Regions from separate parts of the Pseudoxanthomonas indica genome, predicted to be linked through region 1. Evidence: predicted binding sites of a transcription regulator. Region 1 holds the regulator's gene; the other holds the start of a gene.

The links. The regulator FliA, encoded in region 1, starts transcription of late flagellar genes. The targets are predictions, from matches to a motif close to TAAAGTTTNNCNNNCNNNGGCCGATAA.
Region 2: the regulator FliA is predicted to act here: its motif matches at 3,030-3,056, upstream of motA (flagellar motor stator protein MotA).

What each region holds. Positions count from the first base shown of each region.
Region 1 covers NZ_FUZV01000002.1:1,312,210-1,323,628, reverse strand. Annotated here, with positions in the region: gene flhA (flagellar biosynthesis protein FlhA) at 1-1,536, shown strand, start outside; gene flhF (flagellar biosynthesis GTPase FlhF) at 1,577-3,487, shown strand; gene B5X78_RS16755 (MinD/ParA family protein) at 3,528-4,358, shown strand; gene B5X78_RS16750 (RNA polymerase sigma factor FliA) at 4,355-5,107, shown strand; gene B5X78_RS16745 (chemotaxis response regulator CheY) at 5,219-5,599, shown strand; gene B5X78_RS16740 (protein phosphatase CheZ) at 5,599-6,210, shown strand; gene B5X78_RS16735 (chemotaxis protein CheA) at 6,222-7,961, shown strand; gene B5X78_RS16730 (flagellar motor protein) at 8,040-8,780, shown strand; gene motD (flagellar motor protein MotD) at 8,793-9,761, shown strand; gene B5X78_RS16720 (ParA family protein) at 9,761-10,543, shown strand; gene B5X78_RS16715 (chemotaxis protein CheW) at 10,540-11,419, shown strand, end outside.
Region 2 covers NZ_FUZV01000001.1:1,467,040-1,478,458, reverse strand. Annotated here, with positions in the region: gene B5X78_RS07140 (DUF3037 domain-containing protein) at 1-105, opposite strand, end outside; gene B5X78_RS07135 (HipA family kinase) at 92-859, opposite strand; gene motB (flagellar motor protein MotB) at 1,026-2,141, opposite strand; gene motA (flagellar motor stator protein MotA) at 2,148-3,002, opposite strand; gene B5X78_RS07120 (CorA family divalent cation transporter) at 3,160-4,206, opposite strand; gene B5X78_RS07115 (DUF3800 domain-containing protein) at 4,382-5,278, shown strand; gene msrB (peptide-methionine (R)-S-oxide reductase MsrB) at 5,378-5,851, opposite strand; gene B5X78_RS07105 (DUF3016 domain-containing protein) at 5,945-6,502, opposite strand; gene B5X78_RS07100 (AraC family transcriptional regulator) at 6,642-7,580, opposite strand; gene B5X78_RS07095 (aldo/keto reductase) at 7,782-8,816, shown strand; gene B5X78_RS07090 (DsbA family oxidoreductase) at 8,877-9,530, shown strand; gene B5X78_RS07085 (hypothetical protein) at 9,639-9,878, shown strand; gene B5X78_RS07080 (response regulator transcription factor) at 9,979-10,653, shown strand; gene B5X78_RS07075 (sensor histidine kinase) at 10,657-11,419, shown strand, end outside.

The DNA.
Region 1 (11,419 bases):
CGCGAGGAAGCCGACTTCTACGGCGCGATGGACGGCGCCAGCAAGTTCATCCGTGGCGACGCCATCGCCGGCATCCTGATTCTCTTCATCAACCTGATTGGCGGCCTGGCCATCGGCGTGCTGCAGCACGGACTGCCGGTGGGCGAAGCGGCCAAGATCTACACCCTGCTGTCCATCGGTGACGGCCTGGTCGCGCAGTTGCCGGCGCTGCTGGTGTCCTCCTCGGTGGCCATGCTGGTCACCCGCGCCTCGCGCGCCCAGGACATGGGCGGGGCGATGGTGGGCCAGGTGTTCGGCCAGCACAAGGCGCTGGCCGTGGCCGCGACCATCATGGGCCTGGTCGGCATCGTGCCGGGCATGCCCAATGTCGTGTTTTTGACGCTGGCCGCGGTGCTGGGCTACATCGCGTGGAAGCTCTACAAGAAACAGCAGGCCGGCGGCAGCGAAGCCGACGGTGACAACCCCGCCCTGCCCGCGCCGGGCGGCGCCAGCGCCAGCAATCCCAACGCCGAGCTGACCTGGGACGAAGTACGTCCGGTCGATCCGCTGGGCCTGGAAGTGGGCTACCGCTTGATTCCCCTGGTCGACAAGAACCAGGGCGGCGAGCTGATGTCGCGCATCAAGGCGGTGCGCCGCAAGCTCACCCAGGATCTGGGCTTCCTGATTCCGCCCGTGCATATCCGCGACAACCTGGAGCTGCCCTCCAACGGCTACCGCCTGCTGGTGCACGGCGTGCCAGTGGCCACGGCGGAAATCCATCCGGACCGCGAACTGGCATTGGACCCGGGCGGCGCCTTCGGCACGCTGGAGGGCATCCCCGGCCGCGATCCGGCCTTCGGCCTGGACGCCACCTGGATCCAGCCGCACCAGCACGCGCTGGCCGAATCGCTGGGCTACACCGTGGTCGACGCCGCCACCGTGGTGGCCACCCACCTCTCGCATCTGGTGCGCGAACACGCGCCGGAACTGCTGGGCCATGAGGAAGTGCAGCAGCTGCTGGCCACGCTGGGCAAGAGCGCGCCCAAGCTCGTCGAAGATCTGACGCCCAAGTCGCTGCCACTGGCCACCGTGGTGCGCGTGCTGCAGAACCTGCTCATCGAGCGCGTGCCGATTCGCCAACTGCGTCGCATCGTCGAGCAGCTGGTGGAGTTCGCCCCGCAGAACGCCGACCCGGCCGCGCTCACCGCGGCGGTACGCAATGGCCTGGGCCGCTTCATCGTGCAGGAAATCTCCGGCATGTCGCCCGAACTGCCCGTCTATACCTTGGCGCCGCAACTGGAACGCGTCTTGCAAGACAGCGTGCAAGGCACCGGCGCCGCGCTGGAACCTGGTCTGGCCGAAAGGCTGCACCAATCCCTTGCGGACTGCGTGACCCAACAGGACGCCAAGAGTGAACCGGCGGTGGTGTTGGTGCCAGGAACAGTACGCGCTGCGTTGGCGCGGCTGGTCCGCCACAGCGTCCCCACGTTGTCGGTCCTGTCCTACAGCGAAGTGCCGGAGGACAAGCGACTGAAGTTGGTGGGCACCATCAGTTGATTCATCAGCAGAACCCAGCGGTTTACCAGAGCGCCAAACCATGAAAATCAAACGCTTCGTCGCCCCGGACATGCGCACCGCCTTCGCCCTGGTCCGCCAGGAACACGGCCCGGATGCGGTCATCCTGTCCAACCGCATGACTGATGACGGCGTGGAAATCGTCGCCGCATCCAATTACGACGAAGCACTGGTGCAGCGCACGCTGGACGCGATGCGCCCGGCCGAACCGGCTGCTCCGCCCGCTCCTTCTTTCGCACGCCCGGCGGCCACGCAGCGTGATGCGCAGACCCGCACCGACGACCTGCACCGTGCCGCGCCGCGCGCCGAATCGAATCGCCAGGACGCGCCGCTGTCGCCCGCGCAGGCCGCGGCCGCTTACTTCCAGCGCAACACGCCGAACAACAAGCCGGCGATGGACGATGCACCGGTCAGCAGTCCTTTCAGCCGCAAGCCTCTTGGCAAGCCGGCGCAGGACATCGCGGCCGAGCAGGCTGCCAACGAAATTCCGACCGCGTTTGAACTGCTGGCCCAGCTGAAGCCGCAAGCGCCGAAGAAGCCGGCCGCGCCGGCCGAAGACCTGGACGCCCTGCCCGCCTTCCTGCGTGAAAGCCTGCGCGGTGACCGCAAGGGCGCCGATGCGCGTGATGGCGAATCGCTGTACGCCGGTATTCCGTCGCCGGAGCCGTTGGGTGGATACGAGCAGGAAGACGATTTTGTGTTGCCTGCCAGCGAGCCGGCGAAGTTCGAGATCAAGCCGGACTCGTTTGCTGCGCGGTTGGCGGCGAGTTTGCCGGCGGTGCCGGGCGTGAATGGCACGGCGCGTGCGGTTGCCGCGGTGACTGCGGATGATGTGGCGAAGGCTGAGGCGATTCTGGCTTCGTCTTCCCCTCATCCCAACCTTCTCCCGCAAGCGGGAGAAGGAGCCGCAGCATCGGCTGCGGATGTTTCCCAGGCAACGACGACGGTTGCGGCTGCGACGGTTGCAACGGCTACTGCCCCGGCGGTTGCACTGGTTACCGACAACGATCCGATCCGCGCCCGCGAGAACGATGAGCAGCTGGCCGCCATGCGCGCCGAGCTGGCCGCGATGCGCGGCATGATCGAAGACGAGATGCACCGCCTGACCGACGAGCGCCTGAAGGGTTCTCCGGTGCGTTCGCAGGCGATGGAACTGCTGGAAGACTACGGTTTCGATGCCGGCATCACCCGCGACGTGGCGCTGCAGATTCCCGCCGACACCGAACTGCATCGCGGCCGTGGCCTGATGCTGGGCCTGCTGTCGAAGAAGCTGCCCGTCATGGCGCAGGATCCGCTGCTCACTGGCGGCGTGATCGCCCTGGTCGGCCCGACCGGCGCCGGCAAGACCACCACCATCGCCAAGCTGGCCGCGGCGTTCGCCGAAGCCAACAGCCCGCGCGACGTGGCGCTGGTCACCACCGACACCGTGCGCGTGGGTGGCCGCGAACAGTTGCACAGCTACGGTCGCCAGCTCGGCATCGCCGTATACGAAGCCGACAGCGACATCAAGCTGGCGCAGGTGCTGGAGCGCCTGGCCGACTACAAGCTGGTGCTGATCGACACCGCCGGCCTGGGCCAGCGCGACCGCAACCTGGTCGGCCAGCTCAACTGGCTGCGCGCGGCCGGACAGATCCACACCCTGCTGGTGCTGCCGGCCAACTCCCACTACGCCGATCTGGATGAAGTGGTGCGCCGCTTCAGCGCCGTGCGCCCCAAGGGCGTGGTGCTGACCAAGGTCGATGAAACCGGTCGCCTGGGCAGCCCGCTGTCGGTGATCGTCGACCACCAGTTGCCGATGGCCTGGATCACCGACGGTCAGCGCGTGCCGGAAGACCTGCACCGCGCCAACGCCGCCAACCTTGTACTGCGTCTTGACCAATTGCGTCGCGAAGCCGACGAAGCCATCCCCGCGGAGAACATCCATGTCGCATGAGTCCCACCTGTTGCAGACCAATCCGCGCAACACGCCGCCGATGGCCGGCGCGTTCCATCCGGTGCGGGTCATTGCGATCACCGGTGGCAAGGGTGGTGTGGGCAAGACCAACGTGTCGGTCAACCTGGCCGCTTCGCTGGCCGAGATGGGCAAGCGCACCCTGCTGATGGACGCCGACCTGGGCCTGGCCAATGTCGACGTGCTGCTGGGCCTGACCCCCAAGTTCACCCTGGCCGATCTGGTCGCGCATCGCTGCCAGTTGGAGGACGTGCTGCTGGGAGGCCCGGATGGCCTGCTGATCGTCCCGGCCTCGTCGGGTTTCCGGCACATGGCCGAGCTGTCCTCGGCCGAGCACGTCGGCCTGGTCAATGTGTTCTCGGAACTGCAGCGCCAGCTGGACGTGATGGTGGTGGATACCGCCGCCGGCATCACCGACAGCGTGCTGACCTTCTGCCAGGCCGCGCAGGACACCGTGGTGGTGGTCTGCGATGAGCCGGCCTCGATCACCGATGCCTACGCCTTGATCAAGGTGCTCTCGCGCGAACGCGGCGTCGATCGCGTGCACGTGATCGCCAATATGGTCCGCGACCCCAACGAGGGCCGCAAGTTGTACGAAAAACTGGCGCGGGTGTGCGAACGCTTCCTCGGCGACGTGGCCCTGCACTACATGGGCGCGGTGCCGCAGGACGACTGGCTGCGCCGCGCCGTGCAGCGCCAGCAGGCGGTGGTGAAGGCCTATCCGGGCAGCCCGTCGGCCCGCGCCATCAACGAAATCGCGCGCCTGGCCGCCCGTTGGCAGCCGCCGACCGCCGCGCGCGGCAATGTCGAATTCTTCGTCGAACGCATGATCAACCGGAGCGTGCCTGCATGAATACCGGTGCTGCCGCCCAATACCGTGCCGTGCAGAAAAGCGCGGCCACCGATGCCGTCACCGTGCATGCGGACCTGGTACGGCGCATCGCCCATCACCTGGCCGCACGCCTGCCGGCCAGCGTGGAGGTCGATGATCTGATCCAGGCCGGCATGATCGGTCTGATTGAAGCCTCGCGCAGCTACGACGCCGAACAGGGCGCCTCGTTCGAGACCTTCGCCTCGATCCGCATCCGCGGCTCGATGATCGATGAAATCCGCCGCGGCGACTGGGTGCCGCGTTCGGTGCACCGGCGCGCCCGCCAGGCCGCCTCCACCGTGCGCGAAATCGAACAGCGCACCGGCCGCGCCGCCATCGCCACCGAAGTCGCCTCGGCGATGGAGATGCCGTTGCCGGAATACCTGCGCCTGCTGGAAGACGCCGCGCGTGGCCAGGTGTTGAGCCTGGAATCGCACGTCGAAGACCATGGCGAACCGCAGACCCATGTCACCGGTGGCCCCAGCCCGCAGCAGAACCTGGAGCGCGGCGAGTTCCGCACCCAGCTGGTCAAGGCCATCGGCCAACTGCCCGAGCGCGAGCAGCTGGTGCTGTCCATGTACTACGAGCAGGAATTGAACCTGAAGGAAATCGGCGCCGTGCTGGGGGTCAGCGAGTCGCGGGTCTGCCAGATCCACGGCCAGGCCATGCTGCGCCTGCGCGGCCGGCTGGACGTGTACGAAAAGGTCGACGCCGGCATCGAGGACGATTGAGGGCCGCTTTCACCCCCTCACTAAACTTCTCCGGATCCCCGCCGATATCCGTTCCGAACCACCCTGCCCAATAGCATTGCCCCGGAGTACCGAGTGACCGCCAACAAGAACATGCGAATCCTGATCGTGGACGACTTCTCGACGATGCGCCGCATCATCAAGAACCTGCTCAACGATCTGGGTTACACCAACACCGCCGAGGCCGACGACGGTTCGACCGCCATCCAGGCGCTGGCGCAGGGCAACTTCGAATTCGTGGTCACCGACTGGAACATGCCCGGCATGACCGGCATCGACCTGCTCAAGGCGATCCGCGCCGATGACCGCTTCAAGCACCTGCCGGTGCTGATGGTCACCGCCGAGGCCAAGCGCGAACAGATCATCGAGGCCGCGCAGAACGGCGTGAACGGCTACATCATCAAACCGTTCACCGCGCAGACCCTGGAAGAGAAGCTGGGCAAGATCTTCGAGCGCCTGGGAGCGGCTGCCTGATGGCCGCAGTCATTGATGCTTCCAGCGCCCGCGCGGCGCTGGTGGAAAAACTCCAGCACGCGCTGGATGCCCTGCAGGAAGGCGATGAAGCCGGCTGGCGCCGCGAACTGGATGCGATTGCCGCCTGGCGCACGCAGCCGATGATGCAGGGCCTGGGCCGGCTGGCCCGCGAACTGGCGCAGACGCTGGGCGAACTGCCGCCCACCCATGACAGCCATGGTCTGGACGACGCCTGCGCGCGCCTGGATCACGTGGTCGAAATGACCGAACAGGCCAGCCACAAGACCCTCGACCTGGCCGAGCAATGCCGCGGCCTGGCCGATCAGCTCAAGGCCAGCCCGCTCAGCGCCGAACAGACGCAGCTGGTGGATGGCATCCGCAGCGGCCTGTCGGAAATGGCGCTGGCGCAGAGCTACCAGGACCTCACCGGGCAGATCATCCGTCGCGTCGCCGGCATCGTCCGCCGCGTGCACGAAGGTTTTGGCGCACTCGGCCTGCCGCCGCCGGAAAAGAAGGACAACGCCCTGTCCGGCCCGGCCGTCAACGGACTGGACAAGAACGCGTACTCGCAGGATGACGCGGATGATCTGTTGTCGGGTCTTGGCCTGTAAGAGAAGCACGCATGTCCGCCGTCACCCCCGAAATCGCCGCCGACTTCCTGATTGAAGCGCAGGAGATCCTGGATCGCCTGGGCGAGCAGCTGGTGACGCTGGAACAGGATCCCGCCGACAAGCAGCAGCTCAACGCGGTGTTCCGCGGCTTCCACACGCTCAAGGGCGGCGCCGGCTTCCTGGCGATCACCCCGATGGTCAACCTGTGCCACGCGGCTGAAGAAGCGCTCGGCCTGGTGCGCTCGGGCAAGGCCTCGCTGGAAGCGGATCATTTCGACGCCGCGCAGCAGTCGCTCGACTGGCTGCAGCAGATGCTCGATGCAGTGGGCGCCAACGAAGATCCGCCGCATGCACCGGCCACGCTGATCGCGCAGTTCGACGTGACTGGCGCCGCACCCAAGCCGGCGCCGGTGGCGGCCAAACCGGCCACAGCAGCGCCTGCGCAGGCGGGCGAGGACATCAACGAAGAAGAATTCGACGCCCTGCTCGATCAGCTGCAGGGCGCGATCGCCGCGCCTGCCGCCACGGCGCCTGCCGCTGCGCCGAAGCCGCGCGCCACCCCGGCCAGCGCAGCGGGCAAGCCGGCCGCGCGCGCCAGCGAAGCCGAGCAGACCATCCGCGTGGACACCAAGCGGCTGGATGCGATCGTCAACCTGGTCGGCGAACTGGTGCTCTCGCGCAACCGCCTCAAGACCCTGCGCGCGCGCCTGCGCGACGAGGAACTGGACCGCGCGGTCAGCAGCCTGGATATCGCCACCGCACGCCTGCAGAACGCGGTCATGCGCACGCGCATGCAGCCGGTCGGCAAGGTGTTCTCGCGCTTCCCCAAGGTGGCGCGCGATGTCGCCCGCTCCTTGCAGAAGGAAGTGGATCTGGAATTGATCGGTGCCGAGACCGAGCTGGATCGCAACCTGGTCGAAGCGCTGGCCGATCCGCTGGTGCATCTGGTCCGCAACGCCATCGATCACGGCGTGGAAGTGCCGGCCCTGCGCGAAGCTGCGGGCAAGCCGCGCTGTGGCCAAGTCCGCCTGGCCGCGCAGCAGGAAGGCGACTACGTCACCATTGAAATCCGCGACGACGGCGCCGGCATAGATCCCGAACGCCTGCGCGACAAGGCGCTGGAAAAGGGCCTGATTGATCCCGAGTCCGCCGCGCGCCTGTCGCATGACGAATGCCTGCAGCTGATCTTCCTGCCGGGCTTTTCCACCAAGACCGAGATCACCGACATCTCCGGCCGTGGCGTCGGCATGGACGTGGTGCAGTCACGCATCCGCGAACTGAGCGGGCAGATCCAGATCTATTCCCAGCTCGGACGCGGCAGCCGCTTCCTGATCCGCGTGCCGCTGACGCTGGCGATCCTGCCGACCCTGCTGGTGCAGGCCGGCGACCCGGTCTATGCGTTGCCGCTGGCGCGCGTGCTGGAAGTGCTGCATGCGCCGGATGCCAGCCTGCGCTATTTCGATGGCCAGGCGGTGCTGGATCGCGGCGCCACCACCTTGCCGCTGGTGGATCTGCGCCGCTGGCTGGGCGTGCAGGTGACCAAGACCCCGCTGCTCACCATCGTGGTGTTGCAGATGGGCGACCAGCGCTTCGGCCTGGTCGTGGATCAGGTGCGCGGCCGCGAGGAGGTGGTAATCAAGCCGCTACCGCGCGCCGTGCGCGGCCTGCCCGGCTATGCCGGCGCCACCCTGATTGGCGACGGCCGCATGGCCCTGATCCTGGACGTGGACGGCCTGCGCCAGGTGGCGTAAGCCCTTCCCCCTCTTCCTCTCCCTCCGGGAGAGGGTCGCCAGCTCAAGTTCCCATTACACCCGCCGATATTCCTTCACATGGATATCTTCAGTCTCGTCGGACTACTGCTGGCGCTGGTCGCCCTGGTCGGTGGCAGCATCCTCAAGGGTGCGGGCGTGGCCTCGCTGTGGTCGTCGGCCGCCTTCGTCATCGTCATCCTCGGCACCGTCGCAGCCATCCTGGTGCATACGCCGCCGAAGGTGTTCAAGCATGCGGTGGCCATCGCCAAGTGGGTGATCCGCCCGCCCACCAATGAGCGCGAAGGACTGATCCAGCAGATCGTCGAGTGGAGCAATGTGGCCCGCAAGCAGGGTCTGCTCGGGCTGGAGCCGCTGGTCGCCGAGCAGGAAGATCCGTTCCTCAAGAAGGGCCTGCAGATGCTGGTCGACGGCCTGGAGCCGGAAGCCATCCGGCACATGCTGGAAATCGATCTGGACAGCCAGGAACACCAGGATCTGGCCGCCGCCAAGGTGTTCGAAGCCATGGGCGTGTACGCGCCCACGCTGGGCATCATCGGTGCGGTATTCGGCCTGATCGCGGTGATGAAGAACCTGGCCGATCCGTCCAAGCTGGGCCACGGCATCGCCGCGGCGTTCACCGCCACCATCTACGGCATCGCCTCGGCCAACCTGTTCTTCCTGCCGATGGCCAACAAGCTCAAGAGCGTCATCGGTGGCCGCACCCGTGAGCGCGAGATGATCATCGAGGGGTTGATCGCGATCGCCCAGGGCGAGAATCCGCGCAACATCGAATCCAAGCTGGCCGGCTTCCTGCACTAAGGGGCCGGGATCATGGCGCGCCGCAAGAAACACGAAGAACACACCAACCACGAAGCCTGGGCGATCCCCTACGCGGATCTGATGACCCTGCTGCTGGCGTTCTTCGTGGTCATGTACGCGATCTCCACGGTCAACGAAGGCAAGTACCGGGTGATGGCCGATGCCCTGACCGCCGCTTTCGGCGGCGCGCCGCGCACCATCAATCCGGTGCAGGTGGGCAATCACCAGCTGCAGGGTGCGGATTTCGATCGCCCCTCGCCGATCAAGTCCGGCGCCAAGCAGGGCCCGTCGGCGCCCTCGCCTGCCCCCAACGTCACCCTGCTGGCGGCGATGGCCTCGCAGATGAACATGAGCGTCAGTGCGCAGGGCATGCAGAACGCCGAGCGCGAGCTGGATCGCATCGCCTCGGACATCGAAAAGGCGATGAAGCCGCTGGTGGACCAGAAAATGGTGGTCATCCGCCGCGCCCAGCTGTGGCTGGAAGTGCAGATCAACAGCGACATCCTGTTTCCCACCGGTTCCGCGGCGCTGGAACCGGCCGCGCAGGACACCGTGTCCAAGCTGGCCGATGTGCTGATCAATGTTCCCAACGGCGTACGGGTGGAAGGCTATACCGACGATCGTCCGATCCGCACCTATCAGTTCCCCTCCAACTGGGAGCTGTCGGCCGCGCGTGCGGCCAGCGTGGTGCACCTGTTCGTGCGCGACGGCATTCCGCCGGAGCGGCTGGCGATGATCGGCTACGGCGAATTCCGCCCGATCGGCGACAACGCCACCCTGGAGGGCCGCAACAGCAACCGTCGCGTGCTGCTGGTGATCCTGGCCGGGGAAGGCAAGGCCGAGGGCGGTGGCGGCGGACTGCCGGCGATCGCCGCGGCACCGAACTTGCAAGGCACCCTCGATGAGGCCGGTCCCCTGACGCCGGCCACGGCCGCTGACGCTGCAGCGTTGGCGCCGACCGTAACCGGAGGATCCAACTGATGCGCGTGTGGGCAATCGCCAACCAGAAAGGCGGCGTGGGCAAGACCACCACCACTTTGGCCCTGGGCCGTGGCCTGGCAATGCGCGGCTTCCGCGTGCTGCTGATCGATCTGGACCCGCATTCGTCGTTGAGCCGGGCCTTTGGCGTGCCCGCCGATCCGCCGCCCAGCGGAGTGATGGAACTGTTCAATCCCGAAGGCGCCGAGCTGGCGCCACTGGTACGGGCCACCGAAATCGAAAACCTGTCCTTCGTCGCCGCGCAGACCTCGCTGGCCACGCTGGAACGGCGCAGCGCCACCCAGCCCGGCCTGGGCCTGGCCCTGTCCAGCGCGCTGGCGCGGGGGGGGCAGGCTTATGACTACGTGTTGTTCGACTGCCCGCCCACGTTGGGCCTGCTGATGGTCAATGCGTTGGCCGCCGCCGACCGCGTGATCATCCCCACCCAGACCGAACCGCTGGCCATGCACGGCCTGACCGGCATGTGCCGCACCACCGACATGATCGAACGCTCGCGCCAGCGCCCGCTGCCGGTCTCGATCCTGCCCACCCTGCACGACAAGCGCACCCGCACCGGCAACGAAACGCTCCGGCAGATGCAGGAGCAGCACGGTGCACGCGTGTGGGAAGACGCCATCCCCAATGACACCCGCATCTGCAATGTCGATGTGCTGACCCAGTCCATGCCGCCGGCGCAGTATCCCGGCCGTGGCCTGTCGGCCTATCGGCGTGCCCTCGACTGGTTGCTGGCCAGCGAACGCGGGGAGCTGGAGCAAGCTGCATGAATGCCGTACCCGCGCTGGATTCGTACCTGCTGGACCTGTTGTCCGGCGATGGCGCATCCACGCCCCCGACCCCGCCGCGCGATGAAGCGCAGTCCGCTGCCAGCGATCCGCCCTTCGTCTACGTGGACCAGGTGCCCGCCGTCGCCGACGTGCCCAAGCCCTACGGCAGTGACGTCGACAACATCGCCCTGCTGGCCGCAGAAGCAGAAGCTGCATCCGTAGGAGGGGTTGACCAGACATCAGTCTGTTGGGAGCCAGCCCCGACCGCCGAAGCCATTGAGCCCGTCACGCCGATCCTCGACACCAGCGCCGATCTCCTAGCCGAATTCGATTCCGAATTCCCCGATCAAGCCGTCGAAGCCACCGCAGCCGTACCGACCTTCGACGTGAGCGCCGATCTGCTGGCCGAATTCGATTCCGAGTTCCCCGATCAAGCCGTCGACGCCACCGCAGCCGTACCGACCTTCGACGTGAGCGCCGATCTGCTGGCCGAATTCGATTCCGAATTCCCCGATCAAGCCGTGGCCACCGTCGACACCACCGACACCACCGCCGCCCTGCTGGCCGAGTTCGACGCCGAATTCCCGGCGGGCGCGGAGGTTGCTGCGAACGCCGCCGCCCCCGGCGACTTTGCCGCCGCGGTCGCCGAAGAAACCGAAGCCGACCAAATCCAGTCGCGCATGCCGTCCGCGCCGATCCGCGTCGATGCACCGCCGGCGCCGCGCGTGCCGCGCAACCTGGTGCCGCCCCCGGCCGACCTGCCCGCCTACGCCAAGCCGGTGTTCGACCTGCTGCAAAGGCAGACCCAGGATCAAGCCGCACAATCACCACATGGCAACGACCGCCGCCGCGCCAGCGATCGCGCCAGCCGCTGGC
Region 2 (11,419 bases), on a different contig from region 1:
GCTGCGCTCGCACGACAGGATGATGCCGACGTTGATGAACTCCTCGCGTTCCACCCGTGGCACCACCCGGATCACCGCGTAGTCGTAGCTATCAAGCGCGTGCACGCTGGGCCTCCTGCGCGAACGCATGCGGCAGCGCCAGGCGCTGCTGCAGGTAGTGGGTGTAGGCGGCGCGTTGCTGCTCAGGCGTGCCGAAGGCGTCGCCGCCCTGCAGCCAGGCATCGGGTACCTGCGCGACGATGTCGGCCAGGCGTTGCGGGCTCAGCCGGGCCGACAAGCGCGCATCCGCAGCGGCGATGTCATCGGCCAGCGGCAGCAGCACGTGATCCTTGACGAGCGGGAATGCTTTGCCCGCGCCGGAGGTGTCGCCATCCCAGCCATGGTGGAAGTACAACGAAGCACCGTGATCGATCAGCCACAGCTGGCGATGCCAGATCAGCAGGTTGGGATTGCGCACGGTGCGGTCGACATTGCTGATGAAGGCGTCGAACCAGACGATTTCCGAGGCCAGCTGCGCCGCCGGCTGCTCGGCCAACGCATCGAAATTGGCAGCGCCGGGCAGGTAGTCCAGCGCCAGGTTGAGGCCGGCGCTGGCCTTGATCAGGTCCTGGATTTCCGGGTCGCCCTCGGTGCGGGCGAGGTCGGCATCCAGTTCCACCAGTACGATTTCCGGAACCGGCAGTTGCAGGGTGCGGGCGATTTCGCCGGCGATCAGTTCGGCCACCAGCGCGCGCGGGCCCTGGCCGGCGCCGCGGAACTTGAGCACGTACATGCCCAGATCATCGGCCTCGATCACGGCGGGCATGGAGCCGCCTTCGCGCAGCGGGGTGACGTAGCGGGTGGCGGTGATGGTGCGCAGGGGCATGCGGACAGGATAACCGCTCACTGCTCCTTCCCCCGCTTGCGGGGGAAGGCTGGGATGGGGGCGCTCTTGGCGCGGAGCGATCCGGACTTCGTTCTGCCCCACCCCAACCCTCCCCCGCAAGCGGGAGAGGGGGCAGAAGCACATCCATCAAGCAAAGTGCTTAGTCGTGACCGCTGGAGGCGCCGGCCGATGGCGACGCTGCAGGTGCATGGGTCGGTATGGCCGCAGGTGCGCTGTGCAACGCCGCTACACGCGAGGCGGTAGGTGCGGGAGTGGCTGCTGACGCCGCCGCCGACACCGCTGCGTTGGCAGGCGCCGCAACTCCCGGCGCCAAAGCACTCGTATCCACATCCGCCACCGGCGCGCCCAGCACCATGCCACTGTCGTTCAAGGCCATCGCTTCGGCGGCCTTGGTCATTACCACGATACTGATGCGGCGGTTGATCGGGTTCTGCGGGTTCTGCTTGTCGAACAGCACCGAGGACGACAGGCCGACCACGCGGGTCACCTTGTCTTCCTGCATGCCGCCCTCCACCAGCGCGCGGCGGGCGGCGTTGGCGCGATCAGCGCTCAGCTCCCAGTTGCTGTAGCCGGGTCGCGCGTAGGCGGTCAGGTCGGTGTGGCCGGTCAGGCTGATCCGGTTCGGCACGCGATTGATGAAGCCCGCCAGCTCGTGGAGGATGTCGCCCGTATACGGCTTCAACTTGGAACTGCCCAGGTCGAACATCGGGCGATTCTGCTTGTCGACAATCTGGATGCGCAGGCCTTCCGGGCTGATGTCCAGCAGCAGCTGATCCTTGAATGGTTCCAGTGCCTGGCTCTTGCTGATTGCTTCTTCCAGCGCCTGCATCAGTTCTTCCAGGCGTTGCTTGTCCTGCGCGCGTTCCTCGGCCTGGGCGGCGGCTTTCTCCAGCGGACTCTGCTGGCCGTTGTCGTTCTGGGCGTCCTTCTTGCCGAACGGGTCTTCGCCGTCGCCGCGCGGCACTTCCATGGTGCCGCCCAGCTTGATCATCGAGGTGCTGGCGCCGCCCGGGCCCATCGGGCCGGGCGCGGGCGAGAAGCTCTTGCCCACCAGCGGGCTGGGGTTCTTGAAGTACTCCGAGATCGCCGCGCGTTCCTTGTTGGTGGTCGCGCCCACCAGCCACATCACCATGAAGAAGGCCATCATGGCGGTGACGAAGTCGGCATACGCCACCTTCCAGCTGCCGCCGTGGTGACCGCCGCCGTGGACCTTCTTGACCCGGCGGACGACAACGACCGTGGACTTCTCGCTCATGGCGGCTTACTTCGTGCCTTTGAGGTGATTCTCGAACTCGGCGAATTGCGGACGCACGTTCGAGGGCAGGGTCTTGCGCGCGAACTCCAGCGCCACCTTGGGGTTGTAGCCACGCAGGCAGGCCAGCAGCGCGGTCTTGACGCTCTCGTAGATGCGCGCGTCCTGTTCGGCTTGTGCCTCGATGGATGCCGCCAGCGGGCCGACGAATCCGTAGGCCAGCAGGATGCCCAGGAAGGTGCCGACCAGCGCCGCGGCCACGTGCGCGCCGACCAGGGCGATGTCGCCGCCAATCGAACCCATGGTGGTGATGATGCCCAGCACTGCAGCGACGATGCCGAAACCGGGCAGGCCGTCGGCGACCTTGGTCAGCGCATGCGCCGGCGCCATCATTTCGTGATGGTGCTTTTCCAGCTCCAGTTCCAGCAGTGGCTCCAGCTCGTGCGGCTCGATGTTGCTACCCACCATCAACCGCAGACAGTCGGTGATGAAGTCCATCAGGTGGTGGTCGGCCAGGATCTTGGGGTACTTGTTGAATACGTCGCTGGAGGCGGGCGCGTCCACATGCGATTCCAGCGAGATGAAACCCTCGCGGCGCGCCTTGTTGAGCAGCTCGTACATCAGCGTGAGCACGTCCAGATAGTCGGACGACTTGTAGCGCACGCCCTTGAACACGCTGACCAGCGAGAGCAGGGTGGCCTTCACCACCTTGGGCGGGTTGCTCATCATGAAAGCGCCAAAGGCGGCGCCGCCGATGATCACCAGTTCGAACGGCTGCCAGAGCGCGCCGATTTTGCCGTGCGAGGCGACAAAGCCGCCCAGCACACTGGCGATGACGACCAGGATTCCAACAAAAATGAGCATGGACGTGACACGGAGGGGAGTACCTTGGTTTCGGCCGCGAAGGGGGAAACTTGAACAGGGAAATCGACCTGGCCGGCCCGGTGGTTTCGCCTCGTCGAGGCTCACCGATGCTCACCGGCGACCCCGGTAATGGCCCTGTCAGGGGCGCTCCGACGGTTCAGGTCGAGCGTGCCATTCCCAGTCGCCGCAGCAGCAGGTAGACGCCCAGGCTGGACAGGCCGCCCAGGAAGATCGCCGTCCAGGCGCCGGCGCGATGGTCGGCGAAGGGCAGGCCATGCAGGTTCATGCCAAACACGCCCACCACCAGGCTGGGCGGCAGCAACAGGGCGGTGATCATCGACAGCACGTACAGATGCCGGTTGGTGCGCTCGGCCAGCTTGGCGGCCACTTCGTCCTGCAGCAGGCGGGCACGTTCCTGCACCGTGGCCACGTCGCCGTCCAGATCGTCGAAGCGCTGGCCCAGCCGCGACACCATGCCCATCAGTTCCTGACCCGGCTCGTCGACCGCAAGCGTGCGTTGCTCGACCTGTTTCAACACCCGCCGCATTGCGGTCAGCGGGCGGTGCAGGCGCACGCTCTGGTGGCGCAGCTGCGCCAGATCGCGGCGCTCATCGCCGATGGCATCGGCCAGCACCCGGTCTTCCACCCGATCCAGGGTGGTGGCCAGGGTGTCGATGGCGCGCTCGGTATCGCTCGCGAACTGCTCGACGATGGTTTCCAACACGCCCAACGGACTTGCCTGGCGTTCCCCGGCGATGCAGCGGCGGCGCACGGTTTCCACGGAGCGCAAAGGTTGTCGTCGGGCGGTGACCAACAAGCCATCACCAAGGGCAAAGTGCAGCCAGCCCAGTCCATCGTGACCGCCGGGTGTCCGCGCACCGGGATCGCTGGCGCGTTGGTGCTCCCAATCCACGAAGATCCCGTACACGTCGTGATCCTGCCGTTGCAGAATCACGTGGGTGTCATGCGAGACCAAGGCTTCGCGTGCATCGTCGCCCAGCGGCAACCGCGCCACGCTCTGCGCGGTACGCGCGTCGCTCAGGTTGAAATGCAGCCAGCGCCAATCGCCGCGGGCACAAGGCGCGTCCAAGCCGGCTTCGTCGACTTCATTGGCGGTATCCAGATGCAACGCGTCAAAGCGCAACGCCCACAGCAAGCCGGGGCTGCTGGCAAATGGGGCGGCGGCATCGGAACGGACGAGCATGCGGTGCGCCTGCGCGCGAAGAAAGACAGTTTCGTGACGCGCAGGTTACGCAGGCAACATGCCGGTTTTGTGACAGTGGCGGCTCAACCGGTGGTGAACAGAAAGAGGCTGTCGCTGCGTTGGCGCAAGTTGGGCGCGGGTGTCGAATATCCTGTCGATGAGACGGGGAGCATCGATGTCGGAAGGCAACAGGGAAGTTTGCGACGCGGCCGAACTGGGTCCGTCCTGCCAGATGGCTTTGGCAAAGGAAAGTCGGCTGGATGGGCAAGAGCAAGCGCCGGGTCCGACGGGACCGGCGCAGCCATTCAGCCACTACATTTGCTACGTGGATGAAAGCGGCGACCATGGCCTGGAAACAGTTGACCCGAACTATCCGCTGTTTGTTCTCGCGTTCTGTGTCTTTCACAAGCGGCACTATGCGCAAGCAGTCGCGCCCGCCATCGAGACATTCAAGTTCCGGCACTTCGGACACGACACGATCGTTCTCCACGAGAATGAAATCCGCAAAGAGAAGGGCGAATTCAAGTTCAATGACCGCCAACACAAGCATGCCTTCATTGACGAGCTGACGCAGATCATCCAAAGCAGCAATTTCATCCTGCTGAGTTGTGTCATCGACAAGCTCAGGCTGCGGGAACGATCCCAACGGGAAGGTAACCCTTACCACCTGGCGCTGGGATTCTGCCTGGAGACGCTGTACGAGCTGATGTTGGAGAAGAAGCAGGAGGGGTTTCCCACGCATATCGTCGTGGAATGCAGGGGAAAGAAGGAGGATCGCGATTTGGCGCGGGAGTTCAGGCGCATTTGTGACGGGGCCAATCGCTGGGAAAAGCCGCTGCCATTCTTCATTGTCTTCGCGGACAAGAAGACCAACTCGTCTGGACTGCAGCTGGCGGATTTGGTGGCCCGCCCGATCGGGCTGTCCGTCCTGCGGCCCAACGAACGGAATCGAGCGTTTGAGGTCCTGCGGCAGAAGTTCTTCTGTCGCGGTGGACGACGCAACGTGGGCATGGGATTTGAAGGGTGCGGGCACAAGATTTTCCCGACCCCAGACAGCGAAAAGCCCCGGTGATCTCACCGAGGCTCTGACGCCGACCGGGAACTCCCAGTCCACTTGGATGCCACTCTAGGAGCCCGGACTGGATTTTTCAAGCGTTCAAGGCAAGCGGCCTTAGCCGGCGGCCAGCACCTCGCCTTCCGGCGCACCGCGTCCCATCCGGTCGGGCAGGGCCTCGCCCTCACCGGTGAAAGCCAGCGACACCGAATTCAGGCAATGGCGCTCATGGCTGGGCGGCGGGCCGTCGGGAAACACATGGCCCAGATGGCTGCCGCAGCGGGCGCAGACGATCTCGGTGCGGATCATGCCGTAACTGCTGTCGCGGATGCGGCCGATGTGGGCTTCGTCGAACGGGGCGAAGAAACTCGGCCAACCCGTACCGGAATCGAACTTGGCGCTGGAGCGGAACAACGGCAGGCCGCAGGTGCGGCAGGTGTAGACGCCCTCGCGCTTGTTGTCCAGGAAAATGCCGCAGAACGGCGCTTCGGTGCCATGTTGCAGCAGGACGCGGCGTTCCTCATCGCTGAGGTCGGCGACCAGCGTTTCGCGCTGGGCATCGCTGGGAGGAGTCAGATCAAACCGGCTCATCGGTGGGCCTCCAGGGGGAATACCACCGATATGGTGGTGCCGGCGCAGGCTTCAAGCCGCGCCGGCGTTGCGGTGCCGGCAAGGCGCGCGGGCTCAGACGCCCTTCTGCCCCAGTTCCTTGTTGATCCAGTCGTCCAGCATGCGCTTCTCGTAGCGCAGCGGGTCGGTATCGCTGACCAGGCCGCTGCCCATCAGGAAGGCGCTGTCGACCAGCTTGCGCTCGCCTTCGGAGATCACTTGGCCATCGGCGCCGGTGAGGCTGAAGTTCAAGGTCATCCGCGGCGGGTAGATATCCTTGATGATGCGCACCCGATCCAGGTTCATGCCGCGGCCCGGCTCATACATGCCGGCGCGACGGATGTCGGTGATGGTCACGTGCAGTTGCTGGCCGTTGGCGAGTTTCTTGCCGGCCTGCTTCTGCAGGTAAGTGGCCAGATCCACGACCCAGTTGCCCTGCGCGGCTTCCCAGCGGTTGCCGGAATAGCGGATGTCGGTGAACTGGTTGGGGTCGGTCCAGTCGACGCTGACCGCAGACGCGGTGGTCAGCTGGCGCGGATAGTCAGCATCGGTGACGCGCTTGCCGCGGGCGTCGGCGCTGCCGGCCACCGCCAGGGCCAACACCATCAGGGAAGTCAGGATCACGCGTTTCATGGCGGCGCTCCAGTGGGAATGTGAGTCTGATTCTGCGCTGCTGGCGGCGTCAGCGGCAACGCGCGCAGGCGCTCCGGCGCGCCTGCCGTCAATCTGCATTCATTTGCTGGACGCGGTTCGTTCAGCCCAACGGCCCGGCCTACGAAGCGCGCAGGCGCTCGACGTCGCGCAGCGGCGGTGCGCCGAACATGCGGCTGTATTCGCGGCTGAACTGCGACGGGCTCTCGTAGCCTACGCGGTGCCCTGCGGTGGCCGCGTCCACCACCTCGGCCAGCATCAGCCGGCGCGCTTCCTGCAGGCGCAGCTGTTTCTGGTATTGCAGGGGGCTCATGGTGGTCACCGCCTTGAAGTGGTGATGCAGGGCCGATGGACTCATGTGCACCTGCTCGGCGATGTGATCGATGCGCATCGGTTGCGCATAGTTCTGGCGCAGCCAACCAATCGCCTTGGCCACACGGTGGCCCTGGCTGTCGGGCATGGCGATATGGCGCAGGTTGCCGCCCTGATCGCTGCGTAGCAGGCGGTAATGGATTTCGCGGATCACCAGCGGCGCCAGCATGGCGATGTCCTGCGGTGCATCCAGCAGGCGCACCAGCCGCAGCACGGCATCGAGCAGTTCGGGATCGCAGCGGCTTACCGACAAACCGCGCGACGGCGGTGGCAGCGGCGCCGAGGCTTCCTCGGCCTTGGTGACCAGTGCGGCGATGTCGGCGGGCGGCAACTTCAGCACCAGCGACAGGTAAGGCTCTTCGGGCGTGGCGCGGATCACCTGGCCGGTGATCGGCAGATCCACCGAGGCCACCAGGTAACGGGAGGCGTCGTACTCGTACACGTCTTCGCCGAGCATGGTCTGCTTGCAGCCCTGCACGATCAGGCACAGCGCCGGGTCCTGGATGCCGCGCATCGGCTCACTCGGCGCACTCAGGCGCGCCATCCGCAGGCCTTCGATCGGCATCTCGTGGATGCCGTCGACCACGGTGAATCGTTCAATCAGCTCGGCCAGCTGGGCGCGGCGCATATCCACCAGGCTGTCCATGTCCGTGGCCGGTGCGGGAAGGGGGGAGGGGGCATTCGACATGTCCGGCAGTCTACGCGCGAGGCGCGTCAGCAGAAGGGGCGCAGCGCCTTTCGTGCAGGATCAGGCAATGACCGACGAGGAATGGGCAGGCCGCTGCGGGCGCCGGACCCGACCGGCAACAAAGCATTCCATCGTGCTGTCTTGCCGCCGTCGCAGGTGCGGAGTGAAATGGTCGGCCCTCACCTCCCACGAGTATCCCCCATGGAATATCGCTACCTGGGCGCTTCCGGCTTCCGCGTCCCCGCGCTGAGCTTCGGCACCGGCACCTTTGGCGGGCAAGGCGCCTTGTTCAGTTCATGGGGCCAGACCGACGTGGCCGAGGCCCGTCGCCTGATCGATGTCTGCCTGGACGCCGGCCTGAACCTGTTCGACAGCGCCGACGTGTACTCCAAGGGCGCGGCCGAATCCATCCTCGGCGAGGCCATCAAGGGCAAGCCGCGCGACTCGCTGTTGATCTCCACCAAGGCGACGTTCCGCTTCGACGAAGGCGAGAACAGCGTCGGCTCTTCGCGCTATCACCTGATTAACGCCGTCGATGCCGCGCTCAAGCGCCTGGGCACCGACTACATCGACCTCTTCCAGTTGCATGGCTTCGACGCGCGCACGCCGGTGGAAGAAGTGCTGTCCACCCTCGACAACCTGGTCCGCGCCGGCAAGATCCGTTACCTGGGCGTGTCCAACTTCTCCGGCTGGCACCTGATGAAGTCGCTGGCCGCCGCCGATCGCCATGGCTGGAGCCGTTACGTCGCGCACCAGGCGTATTACTCGCTGGTTGGTCGTGACTACGAGTGGGAACTGATGCCGCTGGCCGCCGACCAGGGCGTGGGTGCGGTGGTCTGGAGTCCGCTGGGCTGGGGTCGCCTGACCGGCAAGATCCGCCGCGGCCAGCCGCTGCCGGAAACCAGCCGCCTGCAATCCTCCACCAGCATCGAGTCCGGCCCGCCGGTGGATCAGGAGCACCTGTACAACGTGGTGGAGGTGCTGGACGAGATTGCCAAAGAGACCGGCAAGAGCGTGCCGCAGATCGCGCTCAACTGGCTGCTGCAGCGCCCGACCGTGTCGACCATCGTGGTCGGCGCGCGCAACGAGGAGCAGCTGAAGCAGAACCTCGGCGCGGTGGGCTGGAACCTGAGTGAAGACCAGGTCGCGCGCCTGGACGCCGCCAGCGCGGTGACCAAGCCGTATCCGTACTGGCACCAGGCCGGCTTCAAGTACCGCAATCCCACGCCGGTCTGATTGACCGTCATCCATGACCGTGCCTCCGCGCAGGCGGAGTCGACTTTTTCCAGGACTGCCATGACCCAGACCATCAAGATCGATTTTGTTTCCGACGTCGTGTGCCCCTGGTGCGCCATCGGCTTGCAGGCGCTGGAACAGGCCATCGCCCGCGTCGGCAGCGAGGTGCAGGTGGAACTGCACTTCCAGCCTTTTGAACTCAATCCGCAGATGGCCGCCGAAGGTGAAGACGTCACCGAGCATCTCACCAAGAAATACGGCATGACCGATGCACAGGCGCGCGAGAACGGCGAGGCGATCCGCCAGCGTGGTGAAGCGCTGGGTTTCCGTTTCGACATGGACCGTCGTCGTCGCATCGTCAACACCTTCGACGCGCATCGGCTGCTGCACTGGGCGGAGTTGGAAGGCCCCGCGCAACAACGCGCGCTCAAGCATGCGCTGTTGACCGCCTACTTCACTGACGGGCGCGATGTCTCGTCGCACGAGGTACTGCTGGACGTCGTGGCGTCGACGGAGCTCAACGCGGATCGCGCACGCGCGATTCTGGCTTCGGACGAATACGCCGAGGCGGTGCGTGCGCAGGAGACCTTCTACCAACAGCAGGGTATCCGTGCGGTGCCGTCGGTGGTGTTCAATGATCGCCACCTGATCCAGGGTGGGCAGCCGGTCGAGACCTTCGAACGCGCGCTGCGGCAGTTGGCGGCTCAATCATGAAAAAAAGTTCATCCACGGGAAAGGCCAGCGAGAGGCGGTCGCGCGCAACCTGAGCCGGCGATGGGAAACACCCACCGGCACGCCCCTCTCACCCGACGGAGAACGATCATGAAGCTACGCACCCCCTTGCTGGCACTCGGCCTGTCCCTGGCCACCGTCAGCGCATTCGCCACCAATCCCCCGCAGTCCAGCGAAGCCACGGCCAAGCCGGCCGTGTCCGCCAAGGTCAAGCCGGCTGACACGGCCGCCAAGGACAAACACGACTGCGCCAAGCGCAACAAGATGGGCCATTGCGAACAGTGGTCCGCCAAGCCCTCCGCGCAGAAGCCGGCCGAGGTCAAGCACTGAGCCGCCGCCCAGGCTGAACCCCTCCCTCCCCGCGTCACGATGACCACGCCGCCGGCCAGGACCGGCGGCGTTACCCTAGGCGCGCACAGCCGGAGTCGTCATGCGCGTCCTGTTGATCGAAGACGATGCCCACACCGCCGCCTTCATCGGCAAGGCCATGAAGGAAGACGGCCACGCACTGGATCGCGCCGACAACGGCAAGGATGGCCTGTTCCTGGCCAGCACCGAAAGCTATGACGTGCTGATCATCGATCGCCTGCTGCCCGGCCTGGATGGATTGACCGTACTGCGCACCCTGCGCGGCGCCGGCAACACCACGCCGGCGATCCTGTTGACCGCGCTGGCCGATGTCGAACACCGTGTCGAAGGCCTGCGCGCCGGCGCCGATGACTACCTGGCCAAACCCTTTGCCTATGCCGAACTGAGCGCCCGCGTGGACAGCGTGCTGCGCCGCGCGCTGCCCACCGGCGAGGGCACGCCCACCGTGCTGAAGGTGGCGGATCTGGAACTGGATCTGCTGGCCCGCCGCGCCACCCGCGCCGGCCGGCGCATCGAGTTGCAGCCACGCGAGTTCCGCCTGCTCGAATACCTAATGCGCCAGGCGGGGCAGGTGGTCACCCGGACCATGCTGCTGGAGGCGGTCTGGGACTACCACTTCGACCCGCAGACCAATGTCATCGATGTGCACATCAGCCGACTGCGGCAGAAGATCGACAGTCATGGCGAGCCGCTGCTGCAGACCGTGCGCGGCGCCGGCTACCGGTTGGCGGGCTAGCGCATGCGCGGGCGCCTGCCATCGACCAGCGTGCGCCTGGCGGCGGTGGTCGGGTTGTCGTTCCTGCTGGGCTTCGCGCTGCTGGGTGGGCTGGTGTACTTCACCGTGTCATCGCTGCTGTATGCCGATGCACGCGAGGTGATCCGGGTCGACGCCGCCGGCCTGGCCGATGTGTATCAGCAAGGCGGCGAGGAAGCACTGATCGCCGAACTGCGCCAGCGCCTGGCGCAACCGGCCGATGCCGACGCGTTGTATGGCTTGCGGCGCTGGCCCGCGGGCGAAAGCCTGGCCGGCAACATCGCGGCCTTGCCACGCCTCACCCGCGCCAAACCCGTGTGGGAACGCCTCCGCGTGCCGGCCGATCCGACCGATGCCAATGCGGGCGCCGACGACGCCAACGTGCCCAGTCTGCTGCTGCGCCAGCGCCTGGGCCCAAACCTGGAATTGATCACCGGCCTGCGCCTGCGCTCGGAGTCCGGCTTCCTGGCGTTGGGCATCCGCACCATCTGGATCGCCTTGCTGCTGGCGGCAGTGCTGGGCGTGCTGCTGGGCGGGGTGATCGCGCGCTGGGTCTCGCATCGGCTGCGCCGGATCGAAGACACCGTGGCGCGGGTGGGTGAAGGCGACATCGATCGACGGGTGATCAGCGATGGCAGCGGCGACGCCTTCGATCTGCTGGCGCTGCGCTTCAATCGCATGCTGGATCGCATCCAGGTGTTGTTGTCGGGCGTGCGCGAAGCCACCGACCATATCGCCCATGACCTGC